3 regions of the Paenibacillus sp. WLX1005 genome follow, and region 2 is predicted to be linked to each of the others. Evidence: riboswitches for the same ligand, from Rfam matches in the RefSeq annotation. Region 2 holds a riboswitch; each other region holds the start of a gene.
The links. Region 2 has a riboswitch for cyclic di-AMP ahead of ACE3MZ_RS22595 (hypothetical protein). Riboswitches for the same ligand answer to the same signal wherever they lie in the genome.

Region 1 (5,740 bases), 390 kb from region 2:
ACACCGAACTACTCCGCAAATGCGATGGCGCCGTAATAATGCGACCTTCATGATCCGTTATAAAAATAAGCAATTCAGTCAATTGAGCGTAAGTATCCTGAAGCTCTTGGCATATATCCCGAATGTCATTGATCATGTATGTTTCAATCATAGGCGCTCAAATCCACTTCTGTCTGAATATAAGGAGCCTTGTAACGGTAAATGGCACGTACACCATCCCCATTTTTCTCCAGGATGGCCATCTCCGCCAGACGATTCAATGCTCGCTCGGTAACCTGTTGACTACGTCCCAGCCTTTTGGACAGGCCGCTACTCGTTTCAATCGCATATGGGTTGTTCTCAAAAAACAGCGTGCATTCCATCTGCAAAGTAATTACATCACTTTCTGCTACCATACGGTTCCTATCCCTCCTTAGATCAGCTGTACAAATGGCTCTTTGTCTGCGTTCGCAATAATGTGCGGCGCGGATACGCGACCACTCGGGGACTTGGTAACCTGTAGATACTGATAATTCCCATCGACCCAGGTACGGATGACACCATTACAGGTCCGTTCCAGGAAGGATGCCGTTTCCTGTCCAATCTCCGCAAAATTGCAATGTACTACAATCGTAATACCAAGTGCACGCCACATCGACATCTCCTCAGCAAAGTAGCGTAGCAGGAAATCGCGTCCGCGTTCCGAGATGATCGTGTTCAGGTCATAATACACAAACCAACGACGATCACAATGATCCTCACATTCAAAAATCGGTGCAAGGCGATCATTCAACACCTGCGCATAATCTTCATTGTCCACTTTGTCTACGCGAATCATTGCCTTTTCCAAATTGGCGTCGACAGCCCTTCGGTAATGCTCGATAAAGAATGCCTTATTATGCTCTGCCGCCTCTCGAAGAGAAACGCCAAACAGTTCAATCGTATCGGCAAATGTATCCAGCGACGTATTGCCAGACATCATCGTCACGGTACAGTCACCATCTTTGATACGCTGTGCATAAATCGACGATAAGAGATAGCGATAATTGGCTTTGCTGTTCGTATCGATCATATATACACTACTACGCGGAATGCCGCCACCCAACATCTCATCTAATGTCTTAATACCCGTAGACAGTACATCGCTCTCGTTGATCAGAATCTTGTCTTCTGCCATCGACAGTGACGGTACGATATACACACCCTGATTTAGAAACTTATACGTATGCTCGCCTTCCATAATACGAGTACCACGCATCTTCAGCACTTCGATTGTACGCTTGCGGTACTTCTCCATTAGCGGCTTCAGCGATAGACGGATAATACCATCACAAATGTAATTCTCAAACGGTACATTGGATTCACCGATCTCCGAATATTCACGGATAAAGAGCGAAGTCAGCGAGTGTTTACGCATAATATTACGAATTGTATACACATTGTTTCGCACCTGATCACCGCTACTCACGAGACGGAATAGACTGATACTATCGATTACCACGCGTTTGCAACCGATCTCACTGACTACACTTTCAAAAATACCGCCCGGCTGTAACATTTGATCCAGCAAAATATCTGGCTCCATACAAATAACGCGCAGCTTATTCTCTCTTTCAAGCTGACGCAAATCCCATCCAAACCCCTTTACATCTTCGTAAATTTGTTCGGGCAATTCTTCAAACGTAATATAGATACCAGGCTCGTTAAACGAAACCGCACCTTCCACTAGAAATTGTATGCCTACCGTCGTCTTGCCGGTTCCTGGTTCGCCTTCCAAAATCACGACAGATCCCGGCGGTATACCTCCGTACAGAATATCATCCAGTCCTGGTATACCCGTATGAATAGCACTAGTGTTGTTCATATATTGCTCCCTCCATCTGTAGCATAGTTTAGTCACGCAAGGGTTAGCTTTTCCTACGAAGATGACTGTACAGCAATTATAACAACGTAAGGCACCTTGAAGAAAGGAATTTCCCATTTTTATAACGAGTCAAAAGCATTTAATCATTTATACCCTTTTTTTCCAGTTTATCATGGTCATTTTTCATAATTTGAATAAATTTGTACAGAAAATACAGCGAGTACAGCTGATTATTTCAAATTTTATTGAATAATGATGAATATTTATGCAAAAAGACTGGAAATCAGTTGATCTCCAGCCTCATGTTGTGTACATCGTTTGTGGGCAATATAGTATTGGCGTACGATAATAACGATTTTGTGCGCGCCAAATGGACATTACCATGTGTTGCTTCATCAGATAGTCCTGACATTCAGGATCTCATTCGTATTCACATTTGGCGAGTCATCGAACGTCAGCCTTCTAGCGCTTCTTTTAATTCCTCTGGCGAACGGTTCCACCAGTCTTCATTATGCGTAGACAAGAGCTTTTTCAAAGCTGCTTTGTCTTCGCTACCTAGTTCACTCAGCATAATACGGCGTTTAATCGCATAGTCCAATTTGTTGACGTGATCGGCGAGAATTTTCCAGCCTCTTTTTTCTTCTTCATTAATCCACATTTCACATGCGGTTGCTCCAGCATAACTGCCGCCTTCCGGCTGCTTGTCTACCGCTACCCAAACGACCCATACTTGACGTCCATCTACTACGTCTTCGCGATTGGCGCTGAATTTGATCCCACGCTCTACTTTACTTTTCGCATGCATCGCGCCAATATCAATACTGGCTTCGCCGCGGTCAATAATAATAGGAGAAACATTGTTGAGATTGATAGAACCAGCACCAAAACCTTTGTGTTTCGTACTCTTGGCGCTACTGCTAATAATATTTAAAGACATTGATTTTTTGGCAGGTTGTTGTTCAGGTTGTTGATTTTGATCCATGATAAAAATAACTCCTTTTCTGTTCAAGTATGAACCGATATCTTCATATGATTGATTTTACCATGATTGTAGCGGTTTGGGGTCAAAAAGCCAATTCTACGCCGCTTATGTCATATAAAGTATCAAAAAATTAAAACAAATATCGGCAAAAGTCTAAAGTTTACAAAAAAATGACCGAAAAAAAGGAAAGTAATCACGAATCATCCAGTTTGCGCGTAAACAATCATCACTTTACGCTTAAAAATGAATTTTTTTTAATAAATGTAATCCCTTTATTGGCGCGGTTTTCACCATGCCATGTCATAAAGATGACAATAATTTTCATAGAAAAACAGTTATCAAACGTTGCCAAAGTAAAAAAGCTCTGTTAGAATAAACCCAGCGAGTTTTTAGTAACAACTTTGTAAACTTTAGAAGGTTATCTTGTAACTTTTACCAGAAAAGCTGAATTTTGTCGAAAAAGTTGGATATCGTCATACGTCATACGGTGCATTAATCAAGCGTAAAGCCAAATTCCGTGGCACCGGGAAACGGGGGAACCGTTTTGGGTGAATTGATCTTGCAAGAGAGGGATCATAGGGGAAGCCTTCTACCGAATCCTTAAGCTAACCTCGTAGGCATTGGAAGGGGACAAATGATTTTGAACATGAAAAAGAAACTAACCGCCGCACTTATGGGATTCGCAATTGCATTTACTGTTATGGGGAATAGCAGTGCACATGCTGATTCCAAAATGGACCAGATCATTGATCCAGCAATGGGAACACCGTACCGCATCGGGGGAACTTCATTTAACGGTTTCGATTGCTCCGGATTCACTCAATATGTATTCGGTAAAATGAACATCGATCTGCCGCGTCAATCCACATCGCAATTCCAAGTAGGCGACGCAGTAAGCAGAGACAATCTGCAAGCTGGAGACCTCGTCTTCTTCAACACGACTGGAGCAGGAGTTTCACATGTTGGAGTCATGGTAAGCAGCACGCAATTTGCACATGCTTCTACATCCAGAGGCGTACGCATCGACAACCTGAGCATGGACTACTATGCAGAACGTTATGTCGGCGCAAAACGCGTAATGAGCAACTACAGCTTTGACACGTTTGCAACCGACAATTAATATACGACTTTTATCTGTTTGATCATTTTTATTTATTAACCGTAAGAGATTCCCGCCAGAATCTTTTGCGGTTTTTTTATTTTGTTCTATACTATATAAACGAAGAAAATATTGGATTAGTTACACTTTTTCATTAAAAAGTTAAATAAGATTTTGGAACAACATCTATAATTATGTCTACTACTTATTAAACATCTCATAATTATGGTAAACACATTTTCCATTATTTATTTGAATTATTTTTTAATTTATACCCGTGTTTTGCGTTGTTAAATCATATGGTAAAGGAGCAATCTTTTATGCCCGTTTCCCTAACCCCACCCTTTGCAGTTACGCCAATGACGGAAGCTCATGCGGCTGATATTTGTACATGGGTATATGAGGCGCCGTACGATATTTATGGCTGGATGCCGTGGGAGCAAATGAAGCAACTGGAGGTCGAGTTTGGCGATCCACAGCTGCGTCACCAGCAATATGCTTCTGTAATGGACGCCGATGGTGTGTTATGTGGCTTTGCTCAATTTTTCCCGCTAGAAGGTACGATCAGATTAGGGGTTGGCATGCGACCTGATCTGTGTGGTAACGGGTATGGTGAACATTTTGTCCGCGTTATTACTCAGGAAGCAATCACACGTCAACCTGAAGCAGAGATTGATTTGGAAGTCCTCACCTGGAATCAGCGCGCTATTCGCACATACCAAAAGGCTGATTTTCATATTACCGATACGTATGACCGCCGCACACCAGATGGCATGAAGCCATTTTACTGTATGGTGTATGAGCAAGGTGAAGATACAGCGTAATCTGTAACCTCTATCAAGAAACTCTGTATATCGAATATCGGTAACGACATTATGATTCTCGCTCTCTACTTAATGCCAAAAGACCAGATCGCTTAGAGAAGCATGCAGCTATCTCCCACAATCTGGTCTTTTTGATTTACCCATTTATATTCATATCACGGTCTTCATCAGATGAGCGGAACAAAGGTCATTTCCGTTTCTCCAATCAAAATATCGATCCGGTGTGTATCTGCTGCATAAATGACCACTCCGCTACCAACCTGAATGGAAGGTTCGGAACCCAGCGCATAAAAAAGATCCTCTGCCAGCGCTTCCTGTACTTCCCGACGCTCATCCGGTTGCAGTCCTGCCCATTCTTCCGGCGGCATCTGAAAAAACAGATAACAATCGGGAATCAAGTCCAGTGCTGTCGTCAAATCTGTCAGTATATCCTCATACTCGCGTCCATGCTTCACGCCCATAACGAACCTCCAGTCCATCTGTCAATATTGTTACAATTGCCAACTTCTTTCCATTATAACTCAAAAAACTCTTCATAAAGCATCATATTCTGTCGATAACAAAAGTATCAGCGAATGAAGCAATGCCATCATTCCATGGAAGAGAATGATGCAGGCAATACAACATATACTCATGGACGAGGTGTATTATGCAAATTTCAACAATTCTTGGTCTGGTACTCGGGGTTCTCTCTCTAGTTGTCGGTATGATCCTCAAGGGTGCTCCCCTGGTCAGTCTGGTTAATAACCCAGCTGCTTATGTTATCATCCTCGTAGGTACAGCCGCAACGATCTTTATGGCTTTCCCGATGCCCGAAGTCAAACGTGTTCCGAAGCTGTTCGGGATCATTTTCAAAAACCAGACCCTGCTCGACAAAAAGGAACTGGTTCGTACATTCATGGATTGGGCTTCGATTACTCGCCGCGAAGGTTTACTGGCGCTGGAGTCCAAAGTTGAAGAAATCGACAATTCCTTTCTCCGCAATGGAATGC
Region 2 (5,740 bases):
GAAGTTTTTCATAGGATAATGTCTATAGAATCGACGCATGATATGTGACGTGTTTGGTAAATTCTTTTATATAGAAGAAAGAGAAAAAACGATCAAAAGAAGCAGTAATACAAGAAAACAGAAAACAACATCGTACACGGAATACAACACAAAGGATCACGCATTTGACATACTCAACTGAAAATACAAAAAACAGCTTATTCATCATCAGACGAATAAGCTGTTTATGTTCAACTGTGTAGCGCCTATCGTATTTGGCACATTGTATTGAGTACATCGTATCCACCATACCTTGCAGCGCTAATCATCATTGTATGAACATCCATCCCGATCCTTACCTATCAACGCCTGCCAGCACGGATGTACGACGCGGCTTGCGGTTGACCAGATAGATGCTCACTCCGATCAACACCAGACCGAGCAGCAGGAACCAAGTGAATGGCTCGTGCAGCAACAATGTACCGATGAATACCGACAACAGCGGCACAAGGAAGGTGTACGAAGCGACCTTGCTCGCATCACCTGCACCAACCAGTGTGAAGTAGATCATCCACGACAGCGCAATCCCGAAAATAATACCAAAGATCAGCCCGAACCAATACGGTGCATTCCACGTAATATCCGACCAGTTTTCTGTAACAGAACCAGCGGCAGTTAGTAACGCACCACCTAATGTACATTGGAAGGCGACCATCCAAAGTGCATCGGTTGTCTGATTGGCTTTTTTGATAAATACAGTACCCAGCGCCCAGCTTAATGCTGTGACAAGAGCTAGCACAACGCCAACGACAGCGACATGACCGGAGAAGCCGCCTGCACTCACCGAGATCACCCCGGCGAAACCTAGCAGCAAGCCAATGACTTTGCGCCATGACATGGATTCACCGAGCCACATCCAAGCAAATAGTCCGACGAGTACGGGCTGCAAATAGACAAGCACCGAGAACAATCCGGATGGCAGATACATCAGTCCCACCGTTTGTAATCCATAAAATAACGCCACATTTAACAAGCCCGAAATGGCATAAGCACGCCAGTTTTGCTTCCAGCGGATCAGCCGTCTGCGCGGCAACATAATGATGATCAGCAGCAATCCGCCAATCAGCGTACGAAGTCCGGCAAACAGCACCGGCGGTGTATAGGCAAGCGCTACTTTATAAATCGACCAAGAAATCCCCCATAAAAAGACCAGCGACGCAATCAGCGCCACCCGTTTCATTGGTGTTAATGTGTTCAACGTGCTTCCCTTCCTTTCCATCCGCAAACGCGTAAAAGCTACCATATGATGTCAGTCAGCACGTTACATCATACGCTTTTTGCATGGAAAGGGCAATCCAAGAAACAGCCGGAGATACAGATGCGAATCTCACTCGGCTGTTTCTTGGAATCATTTGATATTCAATATCCATACTCAAGTACTCAGAAGAAGACATCTTAATCCTGCATATCCAACATTCGCTCCAGTGGTTCGGCATCCACCAGCGTCCCTTTTGACACCTTCAAATACTGATACTCCCCATCAATATGCAACTTTAATAATCCATTTTCAAAATCCGTATGCATCTTTTTGAAAAAGACACCTTCCGCCACAATCGGCTTATCGGTTTCGTAGCGAATCTGGTAGCCCTTCGGCGTATGAATCACGTCTACCTCGACTCCATCCTCGTGCGTCTCTTCCAGATTGGCTTTCATTCGCTGTACCGCAACGATATGTAGATCGATTGCCCCCAGCTGCTCCAGCAGATCGTTAATTAGCGAACTCCCGGTCATTTCTTCCCAGAAGGAACGAACCGATTGCCCGATAATGAGCTGGGTGACTTGACTGCGGTGTGCTGCCGTCGCAATCGCTTCTGAGAGATCGCGTCCTTCGCGCTGAACGACCATAAAGTTGCCCCCGGCTTCTTCGGTCAGTTTTTTCCAGCTGTTGTAATAATTCTGGTCGTCCATATCCAATTCGCTCACGGGTTCATCCAGTATACTCAGTACGATCAGTGGTGCCTGAAGCAGCTGGGCAAGCCGGATACCGCGCCGGATCAGCCGTTCACCATTCAGATTGTAATGTACACCGACCATGATCTTTTCTTCGTGCATGACCTGTAACGCCCCTTTATATAAGTATCAATTGTCATATATCGGACCTCTGTGACCCAAAGCGGCTAACAAGCCGTTTGTTCACGCCTATACAGACACTTAACCACCACAGACTAAAAAGAATAATATGCGCTGCAATAATGATTCAAAAAATTTCGTTCCACTGGTAAAGAAGACGCTACGCTACCCGCATCCAAGCTACTCTTTTCAGCATTTGCAGTACCAAGCAGACTTTTATGCCAGTCTACCAGTGCTTCGCCTGCCAGATGCGTACGGGTGAAGCCCCATTGCGACTCATGCTGCTGAATATACTGTATCGCCTGCAAGCTCGTCTGTCCTTTTAACCGAGTGAAGACAGATGCCCATTTCACCAGATCAAGATGGGTCGTACCGTCGGAAAATTCAAATTCCGCCCAGCCTGCTACACCATTTCCGCAGACACGCAGCAATCCGCAATGCAGAAATTCGCAATGATCCGGCAATGCCAGCCGTTGATGATCATACACAAACAGCTCCATATGCCGAATACGCGCAGTATCAACAACAGAACAATGGGAACGGACGAGATTTTCAACCAGCGGAACAGCAGTCATGATCATTTTTACATACACTCCTTGTAATGTAAGGTTTCGTTGTGAGCCATCATAGGGCATATCCGTGATAGCGTAAACGAAATCTAACCGTGATCCCTGCCGATTTGGGATGGAAGATGCTCATGTAATCGGATTCATCCTAGCGATTCATAGCCGCATCATCATAATGCTCCGTTTTTCTGTTCTTTTCACAAAATTGCAGGAAAATGAAATAATATGGCGTAAGCAGGCGAATACGAGAGAAAAGTCATTGCATCATGTGCCTAAACCATCAAATTGGCACAAAACCGCATTCCGTCTGCCTTTACTTTGATCGTGGACGGGAGTATGATTCGTCTCGAGTTCATAAATTTCGGCATACGATGATATTCGTATGCTGTTACCAGCTGAATGTCTGTACGCTGTACTGCCATCCGGGCAGATTCGTGCGGAGAGCGGGGGAACCAGCGAGAAGTGCCAGTAGGTGCTTTTCAGGGGTGAATCGGAACAAAGATGCCTGTTATGTATAACAGCATCGAATCCGTAGGGAGACTCTTACTCCCGAATCCGTCAGCTAACCTCGTAAGCTGAATTAAGAGAGGCGACAATGATCATGACATCCGGTAGGACACAGGTGTGTGCTGTTCGGAATGCCTGAGAAGCGGCGAGGGTACCTCTTGTGCGCTTCTTTTTTGTTTGCCTTCACACATTGGAGGAGAAAAGAGATGGAGTTGGAGCAGGAATCGGAGTTACCAAGGCCCTATGTGCTGGTATCTCCGGCGACGCGGGCAGGAGAGCAGTTTATGCAGCTGCTCAAAGTAAAAGGTATTGATTTTGCCGCGATCGTGAACAGCTATAGTGAGAAAGTTAAAATGGAACGGATGGGCATCCATCATGTGCTGCTGCTGGATACTCAGCGTCAGGATGAGTGGTGTTTGCCGCAGATGACGGTCGGTAAAGTATATCTGTTTGAACGGAGCTTGCCCCTGTGCTGCCGTTATATCCAGATGTGCCGTTCATGGACGAGCGATCCGATCTATGTCATTACCGAAAGTAGCAATTCACGCATGATTTACAAAGGTCTGGGCGCGGATCATATTGTCCATACGAATGGCGGCAGTGTCGCCTTTTTGTTGTGACAGGGCGCACAGGCTCATCTCCACTAGAAGCGGGTATAATGATAAAGAATCCACCATCATGCCGCTGCATGCCGTTCTTATCGGTAGCAGGCGGTACATACTTACACTTATGAAGTTTGGAGATGATCGTATGACGGACAAAGTAGCACTCATTGCTGGAGCAACCGGATTGGTAGGCAGCGCGCTAACTTCTATACTGCTGGACGCGCCGGAATATCGGCAAATCGTCGTTCTGGTGCGCAAACGTGTGCCGGAATGGGACAACACGCCCCGCATTACCCAGATCCTCGTAGATTACGAGCGGCTGGACGACCATCTGGACGACCTGGTTGCTGATGATGTGTACTGCTGTCTAGGTACTACGATCAAACAAGCCGGTACACAGGACAATATGTACCGGATCGATGTGACGTATCCGCTGCGCGTAGCAGAACTGGCGAAGCGGCAAGGCGCAACCCAGCTGTTGCTAGTGAGCGCGATGGGAGCAGATCGCACATCCAAGATATTTTATAACCGTATCAAAGGTGAGTTGGAGCACAAGCTGGTTGGGCTGGATTATCCGTCTTTCTCCACAGCGCGTCCCTCACTATTGCTCGGGGAACGACAAGAATTACGTACTGGCGAGCGCATCGGTGCCGCTCTCGCCAAAGTGCTGTCGCCGCTTATGGGCGGGGCGTTAGCCAAGTACAAAGCAATCCCTGCCGAAAAGGTAGCGAGGGCGCTATACCGGATGGCGTGCATGGAGAAGCGGGGTGTACATGTGTACAACTCCGATCGTCTGCATGAGCTGGGAGATGTTCCGGGTTCCGCAACGCAGCGGGTTACTTCCTGAATCCGATATTCGCGCATACTATACGTCATCGGGCAAAGAGGATACAATAAAGGTTGGCGAATGTGCATATTTCGGTAGTTTGCTGTATTGGGCAGGCAACAAGGTAAGCCTGCTTGCACGGTGTACAAGAATACGAAATGATGATCGCGCCAGATTAAGATGATGGGCAGCAGGATGCTGCCGCGAAATGGAGAATGGATCATGCCTCAATTGGACGACAAACAGGCGGCAACCCAGATTGAGAAATGGATTGCCTTTTACGATATGGATAACCCGAAAGCATGGGACAAGGACGATTATGCTTTTGTGCAGCAATCGTGCCGTCACATGCGCACAGCGGTGCAAACATTGCGTGGTAAAGGAAATGTTAGCCCGGCAGAACGCAAGAAGATCGCCAGTGGGCTGGAGGATTTTATCGAGGATTCGTTTATGGACGATCCGAATGAATGGGAGCCGGAAAATCGCGCCTTTGTCAAACAGGCAATGGCAGCGCTGCGTCATGCAGCCGGTGTACTGAAGAAGTAGGAATGAGCTGTAAAATGAAGGGCAACGTCGCCGAGCGGCGGCAATGCCCGAACAGCAGGAGGTTGGTATGAATAGTAACCCGGAACTTAAACCGGTCGCGGAACATAAGCTGGAGATCGAGCTTTGCCCTGCGGCGGACAAGCATATTATTTGCAATATGTATCCCTTTTACCTGTATGACATGTCGGAAATCTGGGATCGTACACCGAACCGTTACGGTGTATTTGAGGAAGATGATCGCTGCGCAACGCTGGCACAGCAAAGTGATGTGTTCAAAATCTGGTGGCAGCACCCCGGCATTTTGTTCCCGTTTCTGTTACGCGTGGATGGTATTCCGGCAGGCTTTGCGCTCGTCTCTACACCACCATACATTCCGCATGGGGAGCAGGCGCAGTATTTTCTGCATGAGTTTTTCCTAATGCGTTCGTTCCGTGGCAAAGGGCTGGCACAGCAGGCAGCAACGCATATATTTGAACAATTCAAAGGTAGCTGGGCGCTGCATACGAATGCGACCGGGCGCAATATGCACACCCGCCGTTTCTGGCGTCATTTGCTGGCTGATTATACAAATTATAAATATG
Region 3 (5,740 bases), 2.8 Mb from region 2:
TTGGACGATAAGGTCAATCAGCTTAATACCGATAAATGGAACGACCACACCACCCACGCCGTACATGAGCAAATTGCGGCGCAACAATCGGGTGGAACTCATCGGTTTGTAAGCGACCCCTTTCATCGCCAGCGGAATCAGAATGGGAATAATGATCGCGTTAAAGATCAGAGCGGACAGGATCGCTGATGCTGGTGAATGCAGATTCATGACGTTCAGCAGCTGCATTTGAGGAATAGCGACCATAAACATTGCCGGGATAATGGCAAAATATTTGGCGACGTCATTGGCGATACTGAAGGTCGTCAGACTGCCGCGAGTCATAAGCAATTGTTTACCAATCGCGACGACTTCGATAATTTTGGATGGGTCGGAATCCAAGTCGATCATATTGGCAGCTTCCTTCGCTGCCACTGTACCACTGTTCATCGCAATACCTACATCCGCTTGTGCCAGTGCAGGTGCATCGTTCGTACCGTCACCGGTCATGGCGACCAGTTTCCCCTGTGCTTGTTCACGGCGAATAACAGCGATTTTGTCTTCTGGTGTACTTTCGGCGATATAGTCGTCTACCCCTGCTTCGCGAGCAATCGTAGCAGCGGTCAGCGGGTTATCACCGGTACACATGATCGTTTTGATCCCCATACTGCGCATTTGTTCAAACCGTTCGCGCATGCCTGCTTTGACGGTATCTTTTAAATAAATCAATCCGTAGATTTCGTTATCGACAGCAACAGCGAGTGGTGTACCGCCCGCAGAAGCAATCTTGTCATTGCTTGCTTGCAGCGATGGCGGGATCGTTCCGCCCTGAGCGGTCACCCAGTTACGGACTGCATCAACAGCGCCCTTACGTACTTTGCGTCCATTGTTTAAATCCAGACCGCTCATGCGCGTCTCAGCTTTAAACTCAATCACATCGGCACCGACAGATGCATCCTGATCAAACGTCCAGCCTTGCTTTTTCATCAATTCCAGTACGGAACGTCCTTCTGGTGTCTCATCGTAGGCGGAGCTGATCGCTGCCCATTGTCCGACTTCTTCAGCGGTATGACCGTCGGTTGGAACGAATTCGCTCGCCATCCGGTTACCGTAGGTGATGGTACCTGTTTTATCGAGAATGATCGTATTGATATCACCGGATGCTTCGACTGCTTTACCAGACATTGCCAGTACATTGAAGCGGGTAACCCGGTCCATCCCGGCGATCCCGATTGCAGATAGCAGCCCACCGATTGTTGTCGGGATTAGACAGACTAGCAGTGAGATCAATACCGGTACAGCCAGATTGATGCCGAGATAGTTGCCCATAAATGGCAAGGTTACAACAACCATCAGGAAGATGATGGTCAAGCTGATCAGTACGGTATTGAGCGCAATCTCATTCGGCGTCTTCTGACGTTCAGCACCTTCCACGAGACTGATCATACGATCCATAAACGATTCACCGGGATCGCTAGTAATGCGCACGATGATCTCGTCACTGATGACCATGGTACCGCCAGTCACAGCGCTAAAGTCGCCACCGGCTTCTTTGATCACAGGTGCTGATTCACCGGTAATGGCGGATTCATCTACAGAGGCCAGACCTTTGATCACTTCACCGTCACCGGGGATCATTTCACCCTGCGTTATTTTGACGATATCGCCTTTGCGCAGATCGGTGGACGGTACTTCGATGATGCGTTCCCCATCGACTTTGTGGGCGGTAATTTCTTTTTTCGTTTTTTTGAGTGAATCTGCTTGTGCTTTACCGCGTCCTTCTGCGAGTGCTTCGGCAAAATTGGCGAATAGTATCGTCAGTAGCAGGATCAGAGAAACGGTAATATTGAAACCAGTCGATACCGATTCGCCAAATGCGTTTGGAACGAAGATCAGCAGAATGCTGATCACCAATCCAACCTCGACGACAAACATGACCGGATTTTTGATCATAAGCAGCGGGTTTAATTTTACAAACGACTGCTGTAATGCTTTCGTTATCAGTTCCCGGTTCATCACGGAAGCTTGATTTTTCATTGCTGATTCCTCCACCTGATTGTCACTTATTTCTATTGTATGGACATACCTGAATGTACACGTATTGATGTTTGGATTCATGGCGCAGCCTATGTCGTTAATGATATAACGACGTTGGTGATATCACGATATCGCTTGTGGGATACAGCGCGATATATAGCATGTTATGAGATTACAGGGTCAATTGTTCTGCAATCGGCCCCAGTACGAGCGCCGGGAAGAAGGTCAATGCGCCAACCAACACGACGATCACAACGAACACACCACCAAATATCGCTTGATCGGTACGCAGTGTACCGCTGCTTTCTGGAACTGGCGTCTTGGCGAGCAACGAACCAGCAACGGCAAGCAGAGTTACCATCGAAAAGAAGCGTGCTATAAACATGACTGCACCAGTCGAAATATTCCAGAATGGCGTATTATCGCCCAATCCCTCGAACCCTGATCCGTTGTTAGCCGCAGAAGATGTAAATTCGTACAATGCCTGCGTCAATCCATGGAAGCTCGGATTGGAGATTGTATCTGGATAATACGTTAGTGCCAGCGCCGTAGGTGCCAGAATGAGTAGTGGCTGAATTAATAGCGTAACCGCAATCAGCTTCATCTCTTTTCCTTCAATCTTACGACCGAGGAATTCTGGTGTACGCCCAACCATCAGACCGGACAGAAAGACTGATATAATCGCATACATGAGTACGTTCATCATACCGACCCCAGAGCCACCGAAGACTGTATTCAGCATCATATTGCTGATCGTGACCATGCCGCCAAGCGGTGTCAACGTATCGTGCATCGTATTGATTGCGCCTGTTTCAGAAGCAGTCGTTACGACCGAATACAATGATGATTGCTCTACGCCAAAGCGTACTTCTTTCCCTTCCATCGAACCTGCACTTTGCTGCAATCCAAGCTGATTGATCAGCGGATTGCCCTGATGCTCGGCGTATAGCGATACGCTCAGCATAACGATAAACATCATCGCCATCGAAACGAACAATACGCGTCCCTGCTTCAGATTATTCACCATACGTCCATACGTAAAAGGCAGCGACATCGGTACAAGCAGCATCAACAGCATTTGCAGCATATTACTAAAACCGTTCGGATTCTCAAATGGATGTGCGGAGTTGGCACCGAAGAAGCCACCGCCGTTGTTGCCCAGTTCTTTGATCGCTAGGAAGCTGCCGATTGGTCCCATACCAATCTCTTGCTGTGCACCCTGCATCGTATTGGCAGTAACCGACGTTTGCATCGTTTGCGGTACGCCCAGACTGATAAATACCAGCGCAGCCACAATTGCCAGTGGTAACAAAATGCGTGTAATTGCCCGTGTCAGATCGACGAAAAAGTTACCAAGTGGCTTGCCTGCCAGCCCACGAATAAATGCGATTGCTACAGCAATACCAGTAGCTGGTGACATGAACATCATTAGAATGATCGCTGTCATTTGCGAGAACAGCGACAATCCACTTTCTCCGCTATAATGCTGCAAATTTGTATTTGTCATAAAACTGATTGCCGTGTTAAACGCTAAGTCCGGGCTCATCGCTGCGATCCCCGCAGGATTCATCGGCAGCTTGTCCTGCAATCGAAAAACGATATATACAATCAAAATCAGAATTGTATTGCTCACTAGCAACGCTGCGGCGTATTGTTTCCACGTTTGGTTGCTCTGGCGAATACCGCCTATTTTAAAAATCAATTTCTCCAGTGGTCCGAACCAGCGATCCAGACGCCCCGGATTATAATCAAATACGCGAGCCATATACAAGCCCATTGGACGAGCCAGTAACAGCGCGATTAATAAAGTAACAGCAACTCCGATGTATGCTAACATACTCACTCCACTCTCTTCTGTTGGTTTCGGTTTAGAATTTCTCGGGATAGATCAGGGCATAACATAGATACAACAGTACGCCTGCAATGATAATCCATAATAACCAGGTCATTGTTCCTTCCCTCTTTCCCCGATCACTCTGGACGACCATTCTCCCAGTCCTCCAAGCGCGAATGCAATGAGTAGTATCAACACAATCATGATTAAATCTAGCATGGTACGTAACTCCTTCAATCCAAATTAATTACTTGTTAATATCGTATATATCCGGAAATTGGGCGCAAAAAAAGAAGCCTCGGTAAAATGGAACTTTTCACCGGGCTTCTCCTATGGACCGCACGAAACCTGCACAGTCATAACATGATGACTGCAATCGTTTCGCCGGTTCAAGCCGGATATAAGTTCTCCCTGATTCGCTGACGAGGTTAGCTGTCGGGTTCGGGCTGGAAGATTGCCCGTTCCGGTCACTACCGGAATTCACCCCATGTCTATACTGTACAAAGCGGTTGCCTAAGCAATACCAGCCTATACAGCGTGACGATTGGTTCCCCCGCTTTCCGGCGGATAGACGATGAAGCTGCCCACCATTCGGAAATTAAGCGCAATTGATTGTACAAGGTTCAGAATGTTCCCAAAAGAGCACAAGAAAACACAGAGCTTTGTTTACCCTGTGTCATGTAGGCACAAGTTCCACACTCCTCTCTCGACTTCTGCTTACGAGGTTAGCTGTCGGATTCGGGCGGTGAGAGTCGCCCTACCATCAGCGCCGGTCCCATGGTTACCGGTGCTGACGGATTCACCCCGTGCAGTCTAACGGCGGCTCTCACACCTCCGTCATACTACAGATTGGTTCCCCCGTTTTCCGGCATGACCGGAAACTCAGCAATACAAGAACAAGAAACATTGTTATACGTTGGTTTATTCTGAACAATAGCGATTCCCGTTACCGGTGAATCTCTAAATCCTGAAATGTATATTACGCCTGTCGCACCCAAGAGTAAAGTGGATCAAAAAGGCAAAAAAAGCCCTTTTTGCCCGCAAGTTTGATTTTTAAAACTTTAGTAAATTGCTACCTATCGCAGGCTAGTTTTTCCTCTGTTTTGCTCGCGTTTGCTCACTTTTTACATTTTGTTTCAACATATCACGCATCGTTTTCGTAACTGAATGAAACAAGATATGTCATTATTTTCAATGTCATTTGTAAGCCTATGTATTCATAAATACTACTCTGCGTGGATATGATAGACACGCCAAAAAACCGAAGCACAATGAGTGCTCCGGCAGGTATTTGTTTACTTAGCGGCGGTTGTAATTCGACCAGACTTCTCTCTGCTCATCGGTTACATCACCAATCAAACTGGAAAAATCGACATTCTGCACAAAGCCATCTTTTACCTGATCGAATTGTACAAAGCTACCGAGAAAACTGCGCAGTGTCGGCGAGGAGGTGATGTTCACCAATTCCCCTATATCCGTATTTTGCAACAGACTTAACTTTTGCAAAGATGGCAAATGTGCCAACGCAGAAGCGTCATCCAGACGTACATTTTGTAACGATAGTTCCTGTAATTGATCCAATGCACGTAGATGCTCGACATCGTTCCAAGCAGCACCGTTGACCTTCAAGGAAGTTAACGGTAAGGTGGCAATCTGCTGCCAGTCCTGCAATCGCCAGGCATAGGCTTCGTTCACCGTTAAATGACGTAATTGACGCATGCTACTGATGATCTGCGCCGTCTCGTGCGAAGGTGATGAGATTGTCAAATCGGTCAATGTAGCGATCCCTGTTAACGGACGATAGTCTTCAACAGGGGTATCGCTACAATCCAGTTGCGTAAGACGTGGCAGTTCAGCCAGAGGGCTTAGATCACTCACTGCTGTGCCCGA

Region 1: linked by a shared signal. The riboswitch ahead of ACE3MZ_RS00415 (C40 family peptidase) and the one ahead of ACE3MZ_RS22595 (hypothetical protein) in region 2 are both predicted to bind cyclic di-AMP.
Region 3: linked by a shared signal. The riboswitch ahead of kdpF (K(+)-transporting ATPase subunit F) and the one ahead of ACE3MZ_RS22595 (hypothetical protein) in region 2 are both predicted to bind cyclic di-AMP.

What each region holds. Positions count from the first base shown of each region.
Region 1 covers NZ_CP176756.1:93,859-99,598, reverse strand. The annotation lists gene ACE3MZ_RS00435 (LuxR C-terminal-related transcriptional regulator) at 1-151, opposite strand, end outside; gene ACE3MZ_RS00430 (hypothetical protein) at 144-395, opposite strand; gene ACE3MZ_RS00425 (ATPase domain-containing protein) at 413-1,843, opposite strand; gene ACE3MZ_RS00420 (YwhD family protein) at 2,298-2,825, opposite strand; cyclic di-AMP (ydaO/yuaA leader) riboswitch at 3,322-3,460, shown strand; gene ACE3MZ_RS00415 (C40 family peptidase) at 3,472-3,945, shown strand; gene ACE3MZ_RS00410 (GNAT family N-acetyltransferase) at 4,245-4,748, shown strand; gene ACE3MZ_RS00405 (hypothetical protein) at 4,916-5,209, opposite strand; gene motA (flagellar motor stator protein MotA) at 5,398-5,740, shown strand, end outside.
Region 2 covers NZ_CP176756.1:5,277,512-5,283,251, reverse strand. The annotation lists gene ACE3MZ_RS22610 (DMT family transporter) at 335-1,237, opposite strand; gene ACE3MZ_RS22605 (universal stress protein) at 1,435-2,091, opposite strand; gene ACE3MZ_RS22600 (hypothetical protein) at 2,205-2,690, opposite strand; cyclic di-AMP (ydaO/yuaA leader) riboswitch at 3,059-3,267, shown strand; gene ACE3MZ_RS22595 (hypothetical protein) at 3,389-3,802, shown strand; gene ACE3MZ_RS22590 (oxidoreductase) at 3,933-4,634, shown strand; gene ACE3MZ_RS22585 (hypothetical protein) at 4,836-5,159, shown strand; gene ACE3MZ_RS22580 (GNAT family N-acetyltransferase) at 5,227-5,740, shown strand, end outside.
Region 3 covers NZ_CP176756.1:2,456,523-2,462,262, reverse strand. The annotation lists gene kdpB (potassium-transporting ATPase subunit KdpB) at 1-2,016, opposite strand, end outside; gene kdpA (potassium-transporting ATPase subunit KdpA) at 2,189-3,853, opposite strand; gene kdpF (K(+)-transporting ATPase subunit F) at 3,885-3,965, opposite strand; cyclic di-AMP (ydaO/yuaA leader) riboswitch at 4,253-4,465, opposite strand; cyclic di-AMP (ydaO/yuaA leader) riboswitch at 4,549-4,748, opposite strand; gene ACE3MZ_RS10645 (SMI1/KNR4 family protein) at 5,150-5,740, opposite strand, start outside.